Regions from separate parts of the Sinobaca sp. H24 genome, predicted to be linked through region 1. Evidence: riboswitches for the same ligand, from Rfam matches in the RefSeq annotation. Region 1 holds a riboswitch; the other holds the start of a gene.
What was found. A riboswitch is a leader RNA that binds a small molecule or an ion and turns the genes downstream of it on or off. The one in region 1 is predicted to bind thiamine pyrophosphate.
Positions count from the first base shown of each region.

Region 2: it holds a riboswitch for thiamine pyrophosphate, as region 1 does, so the genes downstream of both, thiD (bifunctional hydroxymethylpyrimidine kinase/phosphomethylpyrimidine kinase) here and thiT (energy-coupled thiamine transporter ThiT) in region 1, are expected to answer to the same signal.

Region 1 is NZ_JALBWT010000001.1:106,266-110,845, forward strand. It holds gene MMY81_RS00620 (cory-CC-star protein) at 1-217, opposite strand, end outside; gene MMY81_RS00625 (carbon starvation CstA family protein) at 233-1,978, opposite strand; gene MMY81_RS00630 (hypothetical protein) at 2,097-2,234, opposite strand; gene MMY81_RS00635 (hypothetical protein) at 2,263-2,550, opposite strand; TPP riboswitch at 2,667-2,766, shown strand; gene thiT (energy-coupled thiamine transporter ThiT) at 2,820-3,374, shown strand; gene MMY81_RS00645 (hypothetical protein) at 3,377-3,748, opposite strand; gene MMY81_RS00650 (hypothetical protein) at 3,742-4,092, opposite strand; gene nirD (nitrite reductase small subunit NirD) at 4,187-4,510, opposite strand; partial or broken gene nirB (nitrite reductase large subunit NirB) at 4,529-4,580, opposite strand, start outside.
Region 2 is NZ_JALBWT010000029.1:54,788-59,367, forward strand. It holds gene MMY81_RS25150 (efflux RND transporter permease subunit) at 1-2,201, shown strand, start outside; TPP riboswitch at 2,240-2,339, shown strand; gene thiD (bifunctional hydroxymethylpyrimidine kinase/phosphomethylpyrimidine kinase) at 2,464-3,261, shown strand; gene thiM (hydroxyethylthiazole kinase) at 3,292-4,125, shown strand; gene thiE (thiamine phosphate synthase) at 4,118-4,580, shown strand, end outside.

The sequences.
Region 1 (4,580 bases):
GCTTATGCCAGTCGTGAAAATGTTCCAGCATCTCCGGGTACAGTTCCAGCGTATAGTAAGATACCGGGTTGGGGAGACCGAGCAGCTCCGAAAAACAGAGCAGCATAAACAGGTCTTCCTCATCCCGAAGCTCTCTTTTACGCTCTGCCTGATGGGGCAGGCTGATCACTTCTTCGTAGTAAGCCAGCCACTGCTTGACCGTTTCCTGAAATCCCATTTTCACGCGCCTCCTTTACTCTTGATCAGGTTCTGTGTTCGGCGGTTCCCTGCGGAACAGCATGACTGCTTCAAGCAGAATCCATATAGTGAATCCTAATATAATTGATCCCATCACAAATAATAAAATCTGCGCTTCCCCGCCGCCTAATCCTGACCATTGGAACACAACCTGATTAATCATTGCCCAAAGAGTCATAAATAACAGGAAGAGCATCGGTACGAAGGTAAATAGGAAGTTTCGTCCTTTCCGGCGCAGCCAGATGCTGATTAATAACAGGCTGATACCGGCGAGCAGCTGGTTCGATGTACCAAACAGCGGCCAGAGCAGGTAGCCGCCGGAACCAAATCCGCGGTCGCCTCCAGGCAGAAGAACGAGTGCCATACTGCCACCGACAGCAATAGAAGTAGCTACGTGCTTTTTTGTAAGCGGCTTGACGTTATATTCCTGACCAAGCTCGGAAATAATGTAGCGCATCAGGCGCACAGATGTATCAAGCGTCGTTGCCGCAAAGCTTACAACGATAACCGCAACAATCGTTTCCGCGGTTCCCGGCGGAAGACCGATACCGGCCGCAAGCTGTCCGGCTCCACCAATAAAGTACGTCAGCCCATCCGCATTTGCTACATTATAGCTTTCATACGCATTTAAGAAATCTGTCTGCGTGGCAAAAAATGTACTTACAGCAAGAATGGTGATAAGAGCCAAAACCCCTTCTCCTACGGCTCCAAAGTAGCCGACAAAACGGGCATCTGTTTCTTTATTCAGTTGTTTTGACGTTGTACCTGAGGAAACCAGGCCATGGAAACCCGAAATAGCGCCGCAGGCTATCGTAATAAACAGCAGCGGAAACCAGGAAACATCAAGAACGCTACGTGTAACCGGCGCTGTCATTTCTGCGGCCGGCCAGGTAAAGAAAAGACCCAAATACAAAATAGCCAGTCCGATTACCAGCTGATGGGAATTAATAAAATCTCTCGGCTGAAGCAGCTTCCATACAGGAAGAACAGAAGCTATGTATACATAAATCATTAATACGGCAATCCATATCATAAAGGAAACGGAAACGGCATCAAGCCCGGCAAATACGGTGCTGCCTTCTCCTCCAAAGTAGCTTACCAGATCAATCTGAAGCGCAGGAATATAGCTTGCTGCAATTGCAGCGCTGTACATGACAGCCAGCCCTATTAAGGAAGGAATCAGCATACTTTTTCCTTTACGGTTGATCGTATAACCAATCCAGATCGCAAGCGGAATTTGAATAAATACAGAAATAACGCTGGCAGGAAAAGTAATAAAAAGATTGGCAATAACCCAGGCAAACACCGCATTTACCATCAATACAAGAATAAGAATAATGAATAAAAACAACAGCTTGGCCCGGCGGCCGATAATTTTCTCCGCCAGCGTTCCGATCGACTGCCCCTTGTTGCGGACAGACAGCACGAGCGTTCCAAAATCATGTACGCCGGCTGCAAACACCGTACCGAGAATCACCCATAAAAATGCCGGAAGCCATCCCCAGTAGACAGCAATAGCCGGACCTACGATAGGCGCTGCTCCGGCTACAGACGTAAAATGGTGACCCCAGAGAACAAATTTATTCGTAGGAACAAAATCGACACCGTCCCTGAATTCATGGGCCGGCGTTCGGAAATTGGGATCGAGCCGGTAAATCCGTTCTGCAATAAATTTTGAATAATACCGGTAGCCCAATGCAAATACGATAAAACCGACAAGAGCTAACACTATAGCTGGCATCATACTCCCCCTTTTCTCTTTTCACCCTTAAAAAGAAAGCGCTTTATTTATGCGCCGTAAGGAAAGTATATAAGAAAAGTCAGAGAATTACGATAGTTAATAGCTATTCCATAATTTATCAGCTGCCAAGAGTACCTATAAACTGAACGGAAAGAAAAATAAGCAGCAGAAAAAGCGGTCCCAGAGCCGCCAGTAAATAAGAGGCGCCTTTCGATTTAACAACCTGGCTGCAGAAAAACGAGATCGAAGAAGCCATCGTTACACCGATAAAGTAGCCTTCAAGGTTATACGTATAAATAATAAACAGGCCGTACAGCAGCCCACCGTTCCAAAAATAACAATCCCAGAATAGGATAGACAATTCCATTTTCCAAAGGGCGCAGAAACCGCAGCAGAAACATACCGGCAAGCGACCCAATATATGTATGGAAAACGAGAACGGCGGCAAGCAGTTCAAAATCACTGATTTCTCCTAAGCTTACAATATAAAAAATCAGCATGAGCAGCGTTACTGTCGTCGACAGCCCGCTTCCTTTTAAATAGGCCAAAAGTAAATTGCCTGGTATGTTCATTCGATTATTCCAGCCTTTCTCTCATTCTTCTTCTGTTCCTTACCCTTCTTTATTTGGATTTATGCTTCTCTCTTGATTTTACCGGCAGAAACCGTATGATGAGAGAGGAAACAAATATAAACCACTAGAGGTGTCGTTGGACTGAGAGAGGCAGAGCCTCAACTCTTGGAACCTGAACTGGGTGATGCCAGCGTAGGGAAGTGGCGAACGCTCTATACATATAGAAGCCTCGTCTTTCCTGTCTCTGTAGTTGGGAAAGGAGCAGTATATTGAAACATCAAAGACTCGTCATTATGATTGAAATCTCGCTCATGGCCGCATTGTCGATTATTTTGAGCTATGTGCAGTTCGGTGCTTTATGGGCAATGGGAGGGTCCATTTCTCTCATTATGATTCCTATATTTATTATCGCTTTCCGGCGCGGCTGGAAGGCGGGAGCGCTCACCGGGTTCATTGTCGGCATCCTGCAGCTTTTTACCGGGGCAACGATTGTTCATCCGGTACAGCTTGTGCTCGAATACCCAGTAGCTTATACGGTTCTTGGCGCCGCCGGTTTGTTTATTACTTCCCGATCGTTCACAAATGGAGTTCCTTATGCATCTATCGTGATCGGAGTGGCCTTTGCTGCCCTGCTGCGATTTATTGATCACTTTGCCTCCGGCGTGATCTGGTTCGGCGCTTATGCCGGCGACATGCCTGTCGTTTTGTACTCAGCCGTGTATAACGCTTCCTACCTTATTCCGGAAGCACTCATTACTATTGTTATTATTGTGCTGCTGGCTAAATATTCCCCAGCCTTCTTTCGTGCCCCAAAAACACTTTAACTTTACCATTGAAAGAAATATTTCAACAATGTCGCTATAATCGCGTACCCTCCTGCAGAAATAAGAAACGTAGGAAGGTGCGCATTTTCTTCGTTTGGCATCTCTTTATTTAATACATTCATCAGCATTGCGCCTGAGATAAATGCAAATACAACAGCCAGTCCAAGCGAAGAATACGGTACGAACAGACCCACCAGCCATCCGCCGAGAATACCGGCAGCCAGAACATAACGGGCCACTTTCTCATAGCGCTCTTTATCTTCACGCCATAAATCGTGTGATACGGACATAAAGTGAAGGCCTACCGCCAGTGCATAGAACACGCCCTGCACGGTTTCTACATCAGAGGCAAACACAATATAGGAAATCAGCATATTATACAGCGTAAAGAAGCCAACCTGTATGTAAAAAAAAATGCATCCCCATCCCGTTTTCCTTTTTTCTGCTGGGCATCAGCTGTTTTAAACACTGTATAAAATACCATCAGGCCTACTAAGCCCAGTATGTACAGCTCGGATTCCATTGTAAGCTCGCCGCTGAAGGCTTCCTGTTCTTCATGCAGAGCGGGCAGAACATAAACAAATATATAAGCTACGGCAATTCCTCCCGAAAAAGAGAGCCAGCGAAAGCTTCTGATCCTTGGGCCTTTTACAAAGATATTCGCAAATACCTGTATAAAAATAAAAAACAGCCCTATCATCAATACATCAAACGTCATCGCTATTCTTTCCTTTCCGACTTGATATAGACAAAAAAATCCCTTATCGCAACTATATCAGTTGAGATAAGGGATTTGCTATCGTCAGCGCTTTTTATATTTGTATATAGACACTGTTCCCTTCCACCTGCACCGAATAGGAATGAGTGCAGCCGACATCGGGAGCCTGGGCTTTCCCGTCCACCGTGCTTATTTTCCAGTCATGCAGCGGACAGAATACATAATCTCCGCTGACAATCCCCTGGGAAAGAGGACCTCCTTTGTGCGGGCAGCTGTTTCGGATCGCCCTGATTTTATCCGAATTCGTTTTGAAAAAAGCGATGGATTCTCCATTAACAAATATTTCTTTCGGAATGCCCTTTTTAAATTCTTCTACGTCCGCTACATATACTGCGGTTGTTTCCGTTATTTCAGCCATGGCCCCGCTCCTTTTTGTTTATTGAAGAACTTCTACTTTTTTCTGCCCAAACAGCTCTTCCCGCTTTTTC
Region 2 (4,580 bases), on a different contig from region 1:
ACAGCAGCCTGAATTTTACGACATTCTACGATGAAGGGGATTACATCCAGCAGTCGATCAACAGCGTGACTACAGCTCTTATTACGGGCGGTGTGTTTGCGATGCTTGTGCTGTTTTTCTTTCTTCGTAACTTAAAGACTCCGCTGATTATTGGAGTGGCGATACCATTTTCCGTTATCGTGACGTTTGGGTTTTTATATTTTACGGATGTCGGACTGAACTTGATGACTCTCGGCGGACTTGCGCTTGGCATTGGAATGCTCGTCGACAACGCCATTGTTGTAATTGAGAATATTTACCGGCATTTGTCGATGGGAAAAACGCCGAGGAAGGCGGCCTCCGAAGGAACAAAAGAAGTTGGGGGTGCGATTACGGCATCGACGCTGACGACCGTTTCCGTCTTTCTGCCGATTATCTTTGTATCCGGTATTGTCGGAAATATTTTCACCGAGTTTGCACTGGCGGTGTCCTTCAGCTTAATTGCTTCCTTGTTTGTGGCTGTTACCGTTGTACCGATGATGGCCAGCCGCATCCTGAAAGCCCCTAAAGAAGATATAGAAGAAAAAAGACAGAACTCCCGTTATATGAAGCGTCTGGAAAGAGCGAGCAAATGGTCGCTGAAGCATCGTTTTCTTACGCTGTTTATCACCTTATTATTTCTTATTGCGGGCGGTGCCGGTCTTGCTACGACAGGCGTTAACTTTCTTCCTGCAAGCGATCAGGGCTTTTTCTCGATCGATGTGGAAACAGAATACGGCACCAATCTGGAAACAACGACCGCTATTACTGAAGACATTGAAGCTATTTTAAATGAAGAGGGTGCTGTAGACAGCTACTTAACAATGATCGGCTCTTCGGGTGACGGCGGTGCCGCATCAGGAGGACCATCAGGTTCTAATGAAGCGCAGGTGATGGTCACCATGCAGCCTATGGAAGACAGAGAAGCAAGTACCATCGACTTTATTGAACAGATAGAAGATGAAGTCATCGACGTAGAGCCGGATGCTGATATTTCCCTTTCCAGCCAGACCGCTATAGGCGGAGGGGAAGCAAATACGGTTGTCTTTACGATCAGCGATCAGAATGTAAATACACTCGATGAGTCTAAAGAGTATATGATCTCAGAGCTGAGAGATTCGGAAGATATACGGGAAATATCGACATCAGATGAAGATACTGCGCCGGAACTGCAGATCTCTGTGGATGAAGAAAATGCACGAGACAATGGTCTTGCTGCCGCCCAGATCGCAGAGAGCGTGGATAATGCAACCCGCGGCCAGACGGCAACAACGATCCAGACGCCGGGGAGCACAACGTACGATGTGGTGGTTCAATATGAAACCGGAGAACTGGAAACAGCAGAAGATTTAGAAACGCTGCTGATTGCCAATCAGGAAGGCGAGTATATTGAACTCGGGGAAGTAGCTGACATTGAAGAAGGCAGCGGGCCCGCCGTTATTAACCGTGATGATCAGCAGCGCAGCGTGGAAATAACAGCCGCCTACAGTTCGAATACCACATTGAATGAGGCATCTAATTTAGTAACGGATATATATGAAAGCAATGATATGGCAGACAGTACCTCTCTAGCCTATTCGGGAGAGCAGGAACTGCTGGATGACGCGCTCGACAGTATGATATTTGCCTTTATTCTCGGCCTGCTGTTTATTTATTTAGTCATGGCCGGCCAGTTTGAATCTTTCAAATATCCATTTATCGTTATGTTCAGCGTACCGCTCGTGGTCATAGGAGTAAGCATTGCGCTTGCCATCACGCAGACTCCTCTAAGCGTTACCGTCTTTATCGGGCTTATCGTTCTGGCTGGTATTGTCGTGAACAATGCGATTGTACTGGTAGACTATATTAATCAGCAGAAAGAAAAAGGCATGGCTTCCAAAGAAGCTATTGTGGAATCTGTTAAACAGAGAACCCGTCCTATTCTTATGACAGCCGTGACAACGATTCTTGGCGTCGTTCCTTTATCACTCGGCATCGGGGAAGGAGCGGAAATTCAGCAGCCGATGGGTATTGCCGTTATCGGCGGGCTGGTCAGCAGCACTTTCCTGACGTTGTTTGTTATTCCAGTACTGTACAGCTTTATGGATAAAAATTTCCGTAAAATGAGAAAAGAAGAAAAAAAGGCAAAGAAAGAACAGAAACGCGAAAAAAAGCGGCAGAAGCAGGGAGAAATAAATGATTAATTGACAATAAAGCTTTCTCTCCCGTAACATGAAATAAAGACAACCACTAGGGGCGCATATGCTGAGATAAGGAAATTCCTTTGTCCCTCTGAACCTGATCTGGGTAAAGCCAGCGTAGGAAAGTGGAGCGTGCGTTTTTATCAGGCTGGCATAGTCAGCAAAAGCCGCTCCTTTCAAGGGGCGGCTTTTTTATATGGGGAGAGCAGAAAAGTAAAAGCTGTCCCGGATGTGGTGAGTACACCTAAAAACGGAGGAACAAATCATGGCGGAAATACCAAAAGTATTATCGATAGCGGGAACAGACCCTACTGGAGGCGCAGGCATTCATGCCGACTTAAAAACATTTCAGGAGGTCGGGGCTTATGGAATGGCGGTTATTACAAGCGTCGTTGCCCAGAATACCGTAGGGGTCAAAGACGTTTGGCATATGGAAAATGAAGCCATTCTAAAACAGCTGGAAGCAGTACTCGAAGATATCCGGCCTCAGGCGGTAAAAACCGGCATGATCGCTCTGCCATCTATGATTGAAAGCATCACGGACCGGCTGGAACGGGAAAATCTGCCGATTATTGTAGACCCGGTGATGGTCGCGACAAGCGGTGACTCGTTAATGGATAAAGAAACGACAGAGCTGATGATTAACCGGCTGCTGCCTATAGCAGAAGTCGTGACTCCTAATATGGAAGAAGCCGAAAAGCTTACCGGCGTAAACGTATCTACGATAAAAGAGGCTGAAAAAGCAGCCCGTCTGCTGGTCGATGAGATGGGAGCCGGGGCTGCTGTTGTAAAGGGTGGACACGCCAAAGATACGGCCATTGATGTGTTATATTATAAGAAAGAGTTTATTCATCTGACAGCGGATCGATTTGATACAAAGCATACGCACGGGACGGGATGTACATTCTCTGCGGCTATTGCTGCCAATCGGGCGAAAGGCATTCCCGTCATCAAATCATGTGAGCTGGCTAAGGAATTTATTACAAAAGCGATCAGCCATCCGCTCAATATCGGACACGGCAGCGGACCGGTTAATCACTGGGGACGATTTTTAGAGAAATAAATGAAATGACCTGGAGGGAAAGAGAACATGATGCATTCTGAAGGAAAAAAAGTATATAAAGTTCTGCATGAAATGCGGACAGCAAAGCCTCTTATTCATAACATTACAAACGTAGTCGTAACAAACTTTACGGCAAACGGCCTTTTAGCGGCCGGTGCGTCGCCTGTGATGGCGAATGCAAAAGAAGAAGCCGCAGATATGGCGGCTGCCGCAGATGCGCTTGTGCTTAATATTGGAACGCTGAACCAATTACAGGTGGAGTCAATGCTTCTTGCTGGAGCAGCGGCAAACAAAAAAGGCATTCCGGTAGTGCTGGATCCGGTAGGGGCCGGTGCTACAGCCTACCGCACGGATACAGCGCGCCGGCTTCTAAAAGAAATAGATATTTCCCTTATCCGCGGCAATGCAGGAGAAATTGCCGCTGTCGCAGGACTTGAAAGCAGCACACGCGGAGTCGACTCAGGATCCTCCCAGTCAGGAACAGCAGAAACGGCAGAACGTGCTTTTCAGGCACTGAAGCTTCCTATCGTGGTTACCGGAGCGGTTGACGCTGTAACGGATGGAAAAGATATGTACCGCATCCATAATGGCCATTCGATGATGACAAGAGTGACCGGATCCGGCTGTCTGCTAAGCTCCCTGATCGGTTCTTTTCTGACGGTGACGGACGATGTGGCATACGGCGCAGCCGCAGCGCTCGGCTACTACGGGGTAGCGGCTGAAAAAGCCGGCGGATTTGCTTCGATGAGAGGACCCGGCACGTTTCAGGTAGAGCTGCTGAACGCCCTGTACCATGTAGGGGATATGGATATCAGACAGCAGCTGACACTAAAAAAAGAAGCATTGAAAGGCACTTATGAATAAAGAAACACTGCTGCTTTATTTTATTATGGGCAGCCAGGATACGGATAAAAATCCTGCTGAAGTACTCGAGCAGGCGGTCGCGGGCGGGATTACCTGCTTTCAGTTTCGTGAAAAAGGACCGGCTTCAAAAACGGCAGAACAAAAAGAAGAGCTGGCTCGTGAACTGCTTGCTGTATGCCGAAGCCGCAGCATTCCGTTTATTGTAAACGATGATGTCGATCTTGCTGTAAAGATCGGGGCGGACGGCGTTCACATTGGCCAGGGGGATGAGCCCGCTTCTAGTGTAAAAAAGAAACTACCGGCCCATATGATTGTAGGCGTGTCGGCAAAAACACTGAAGGAAGCCGAAAAAGCTGTACAGGACGAGGCCGATTATATTGGAACAGGACCTATGTACGCCACTACATCAAAGGATGATGCCGATGAGCCTATCGGTCCGGAAGGCATACAGGACT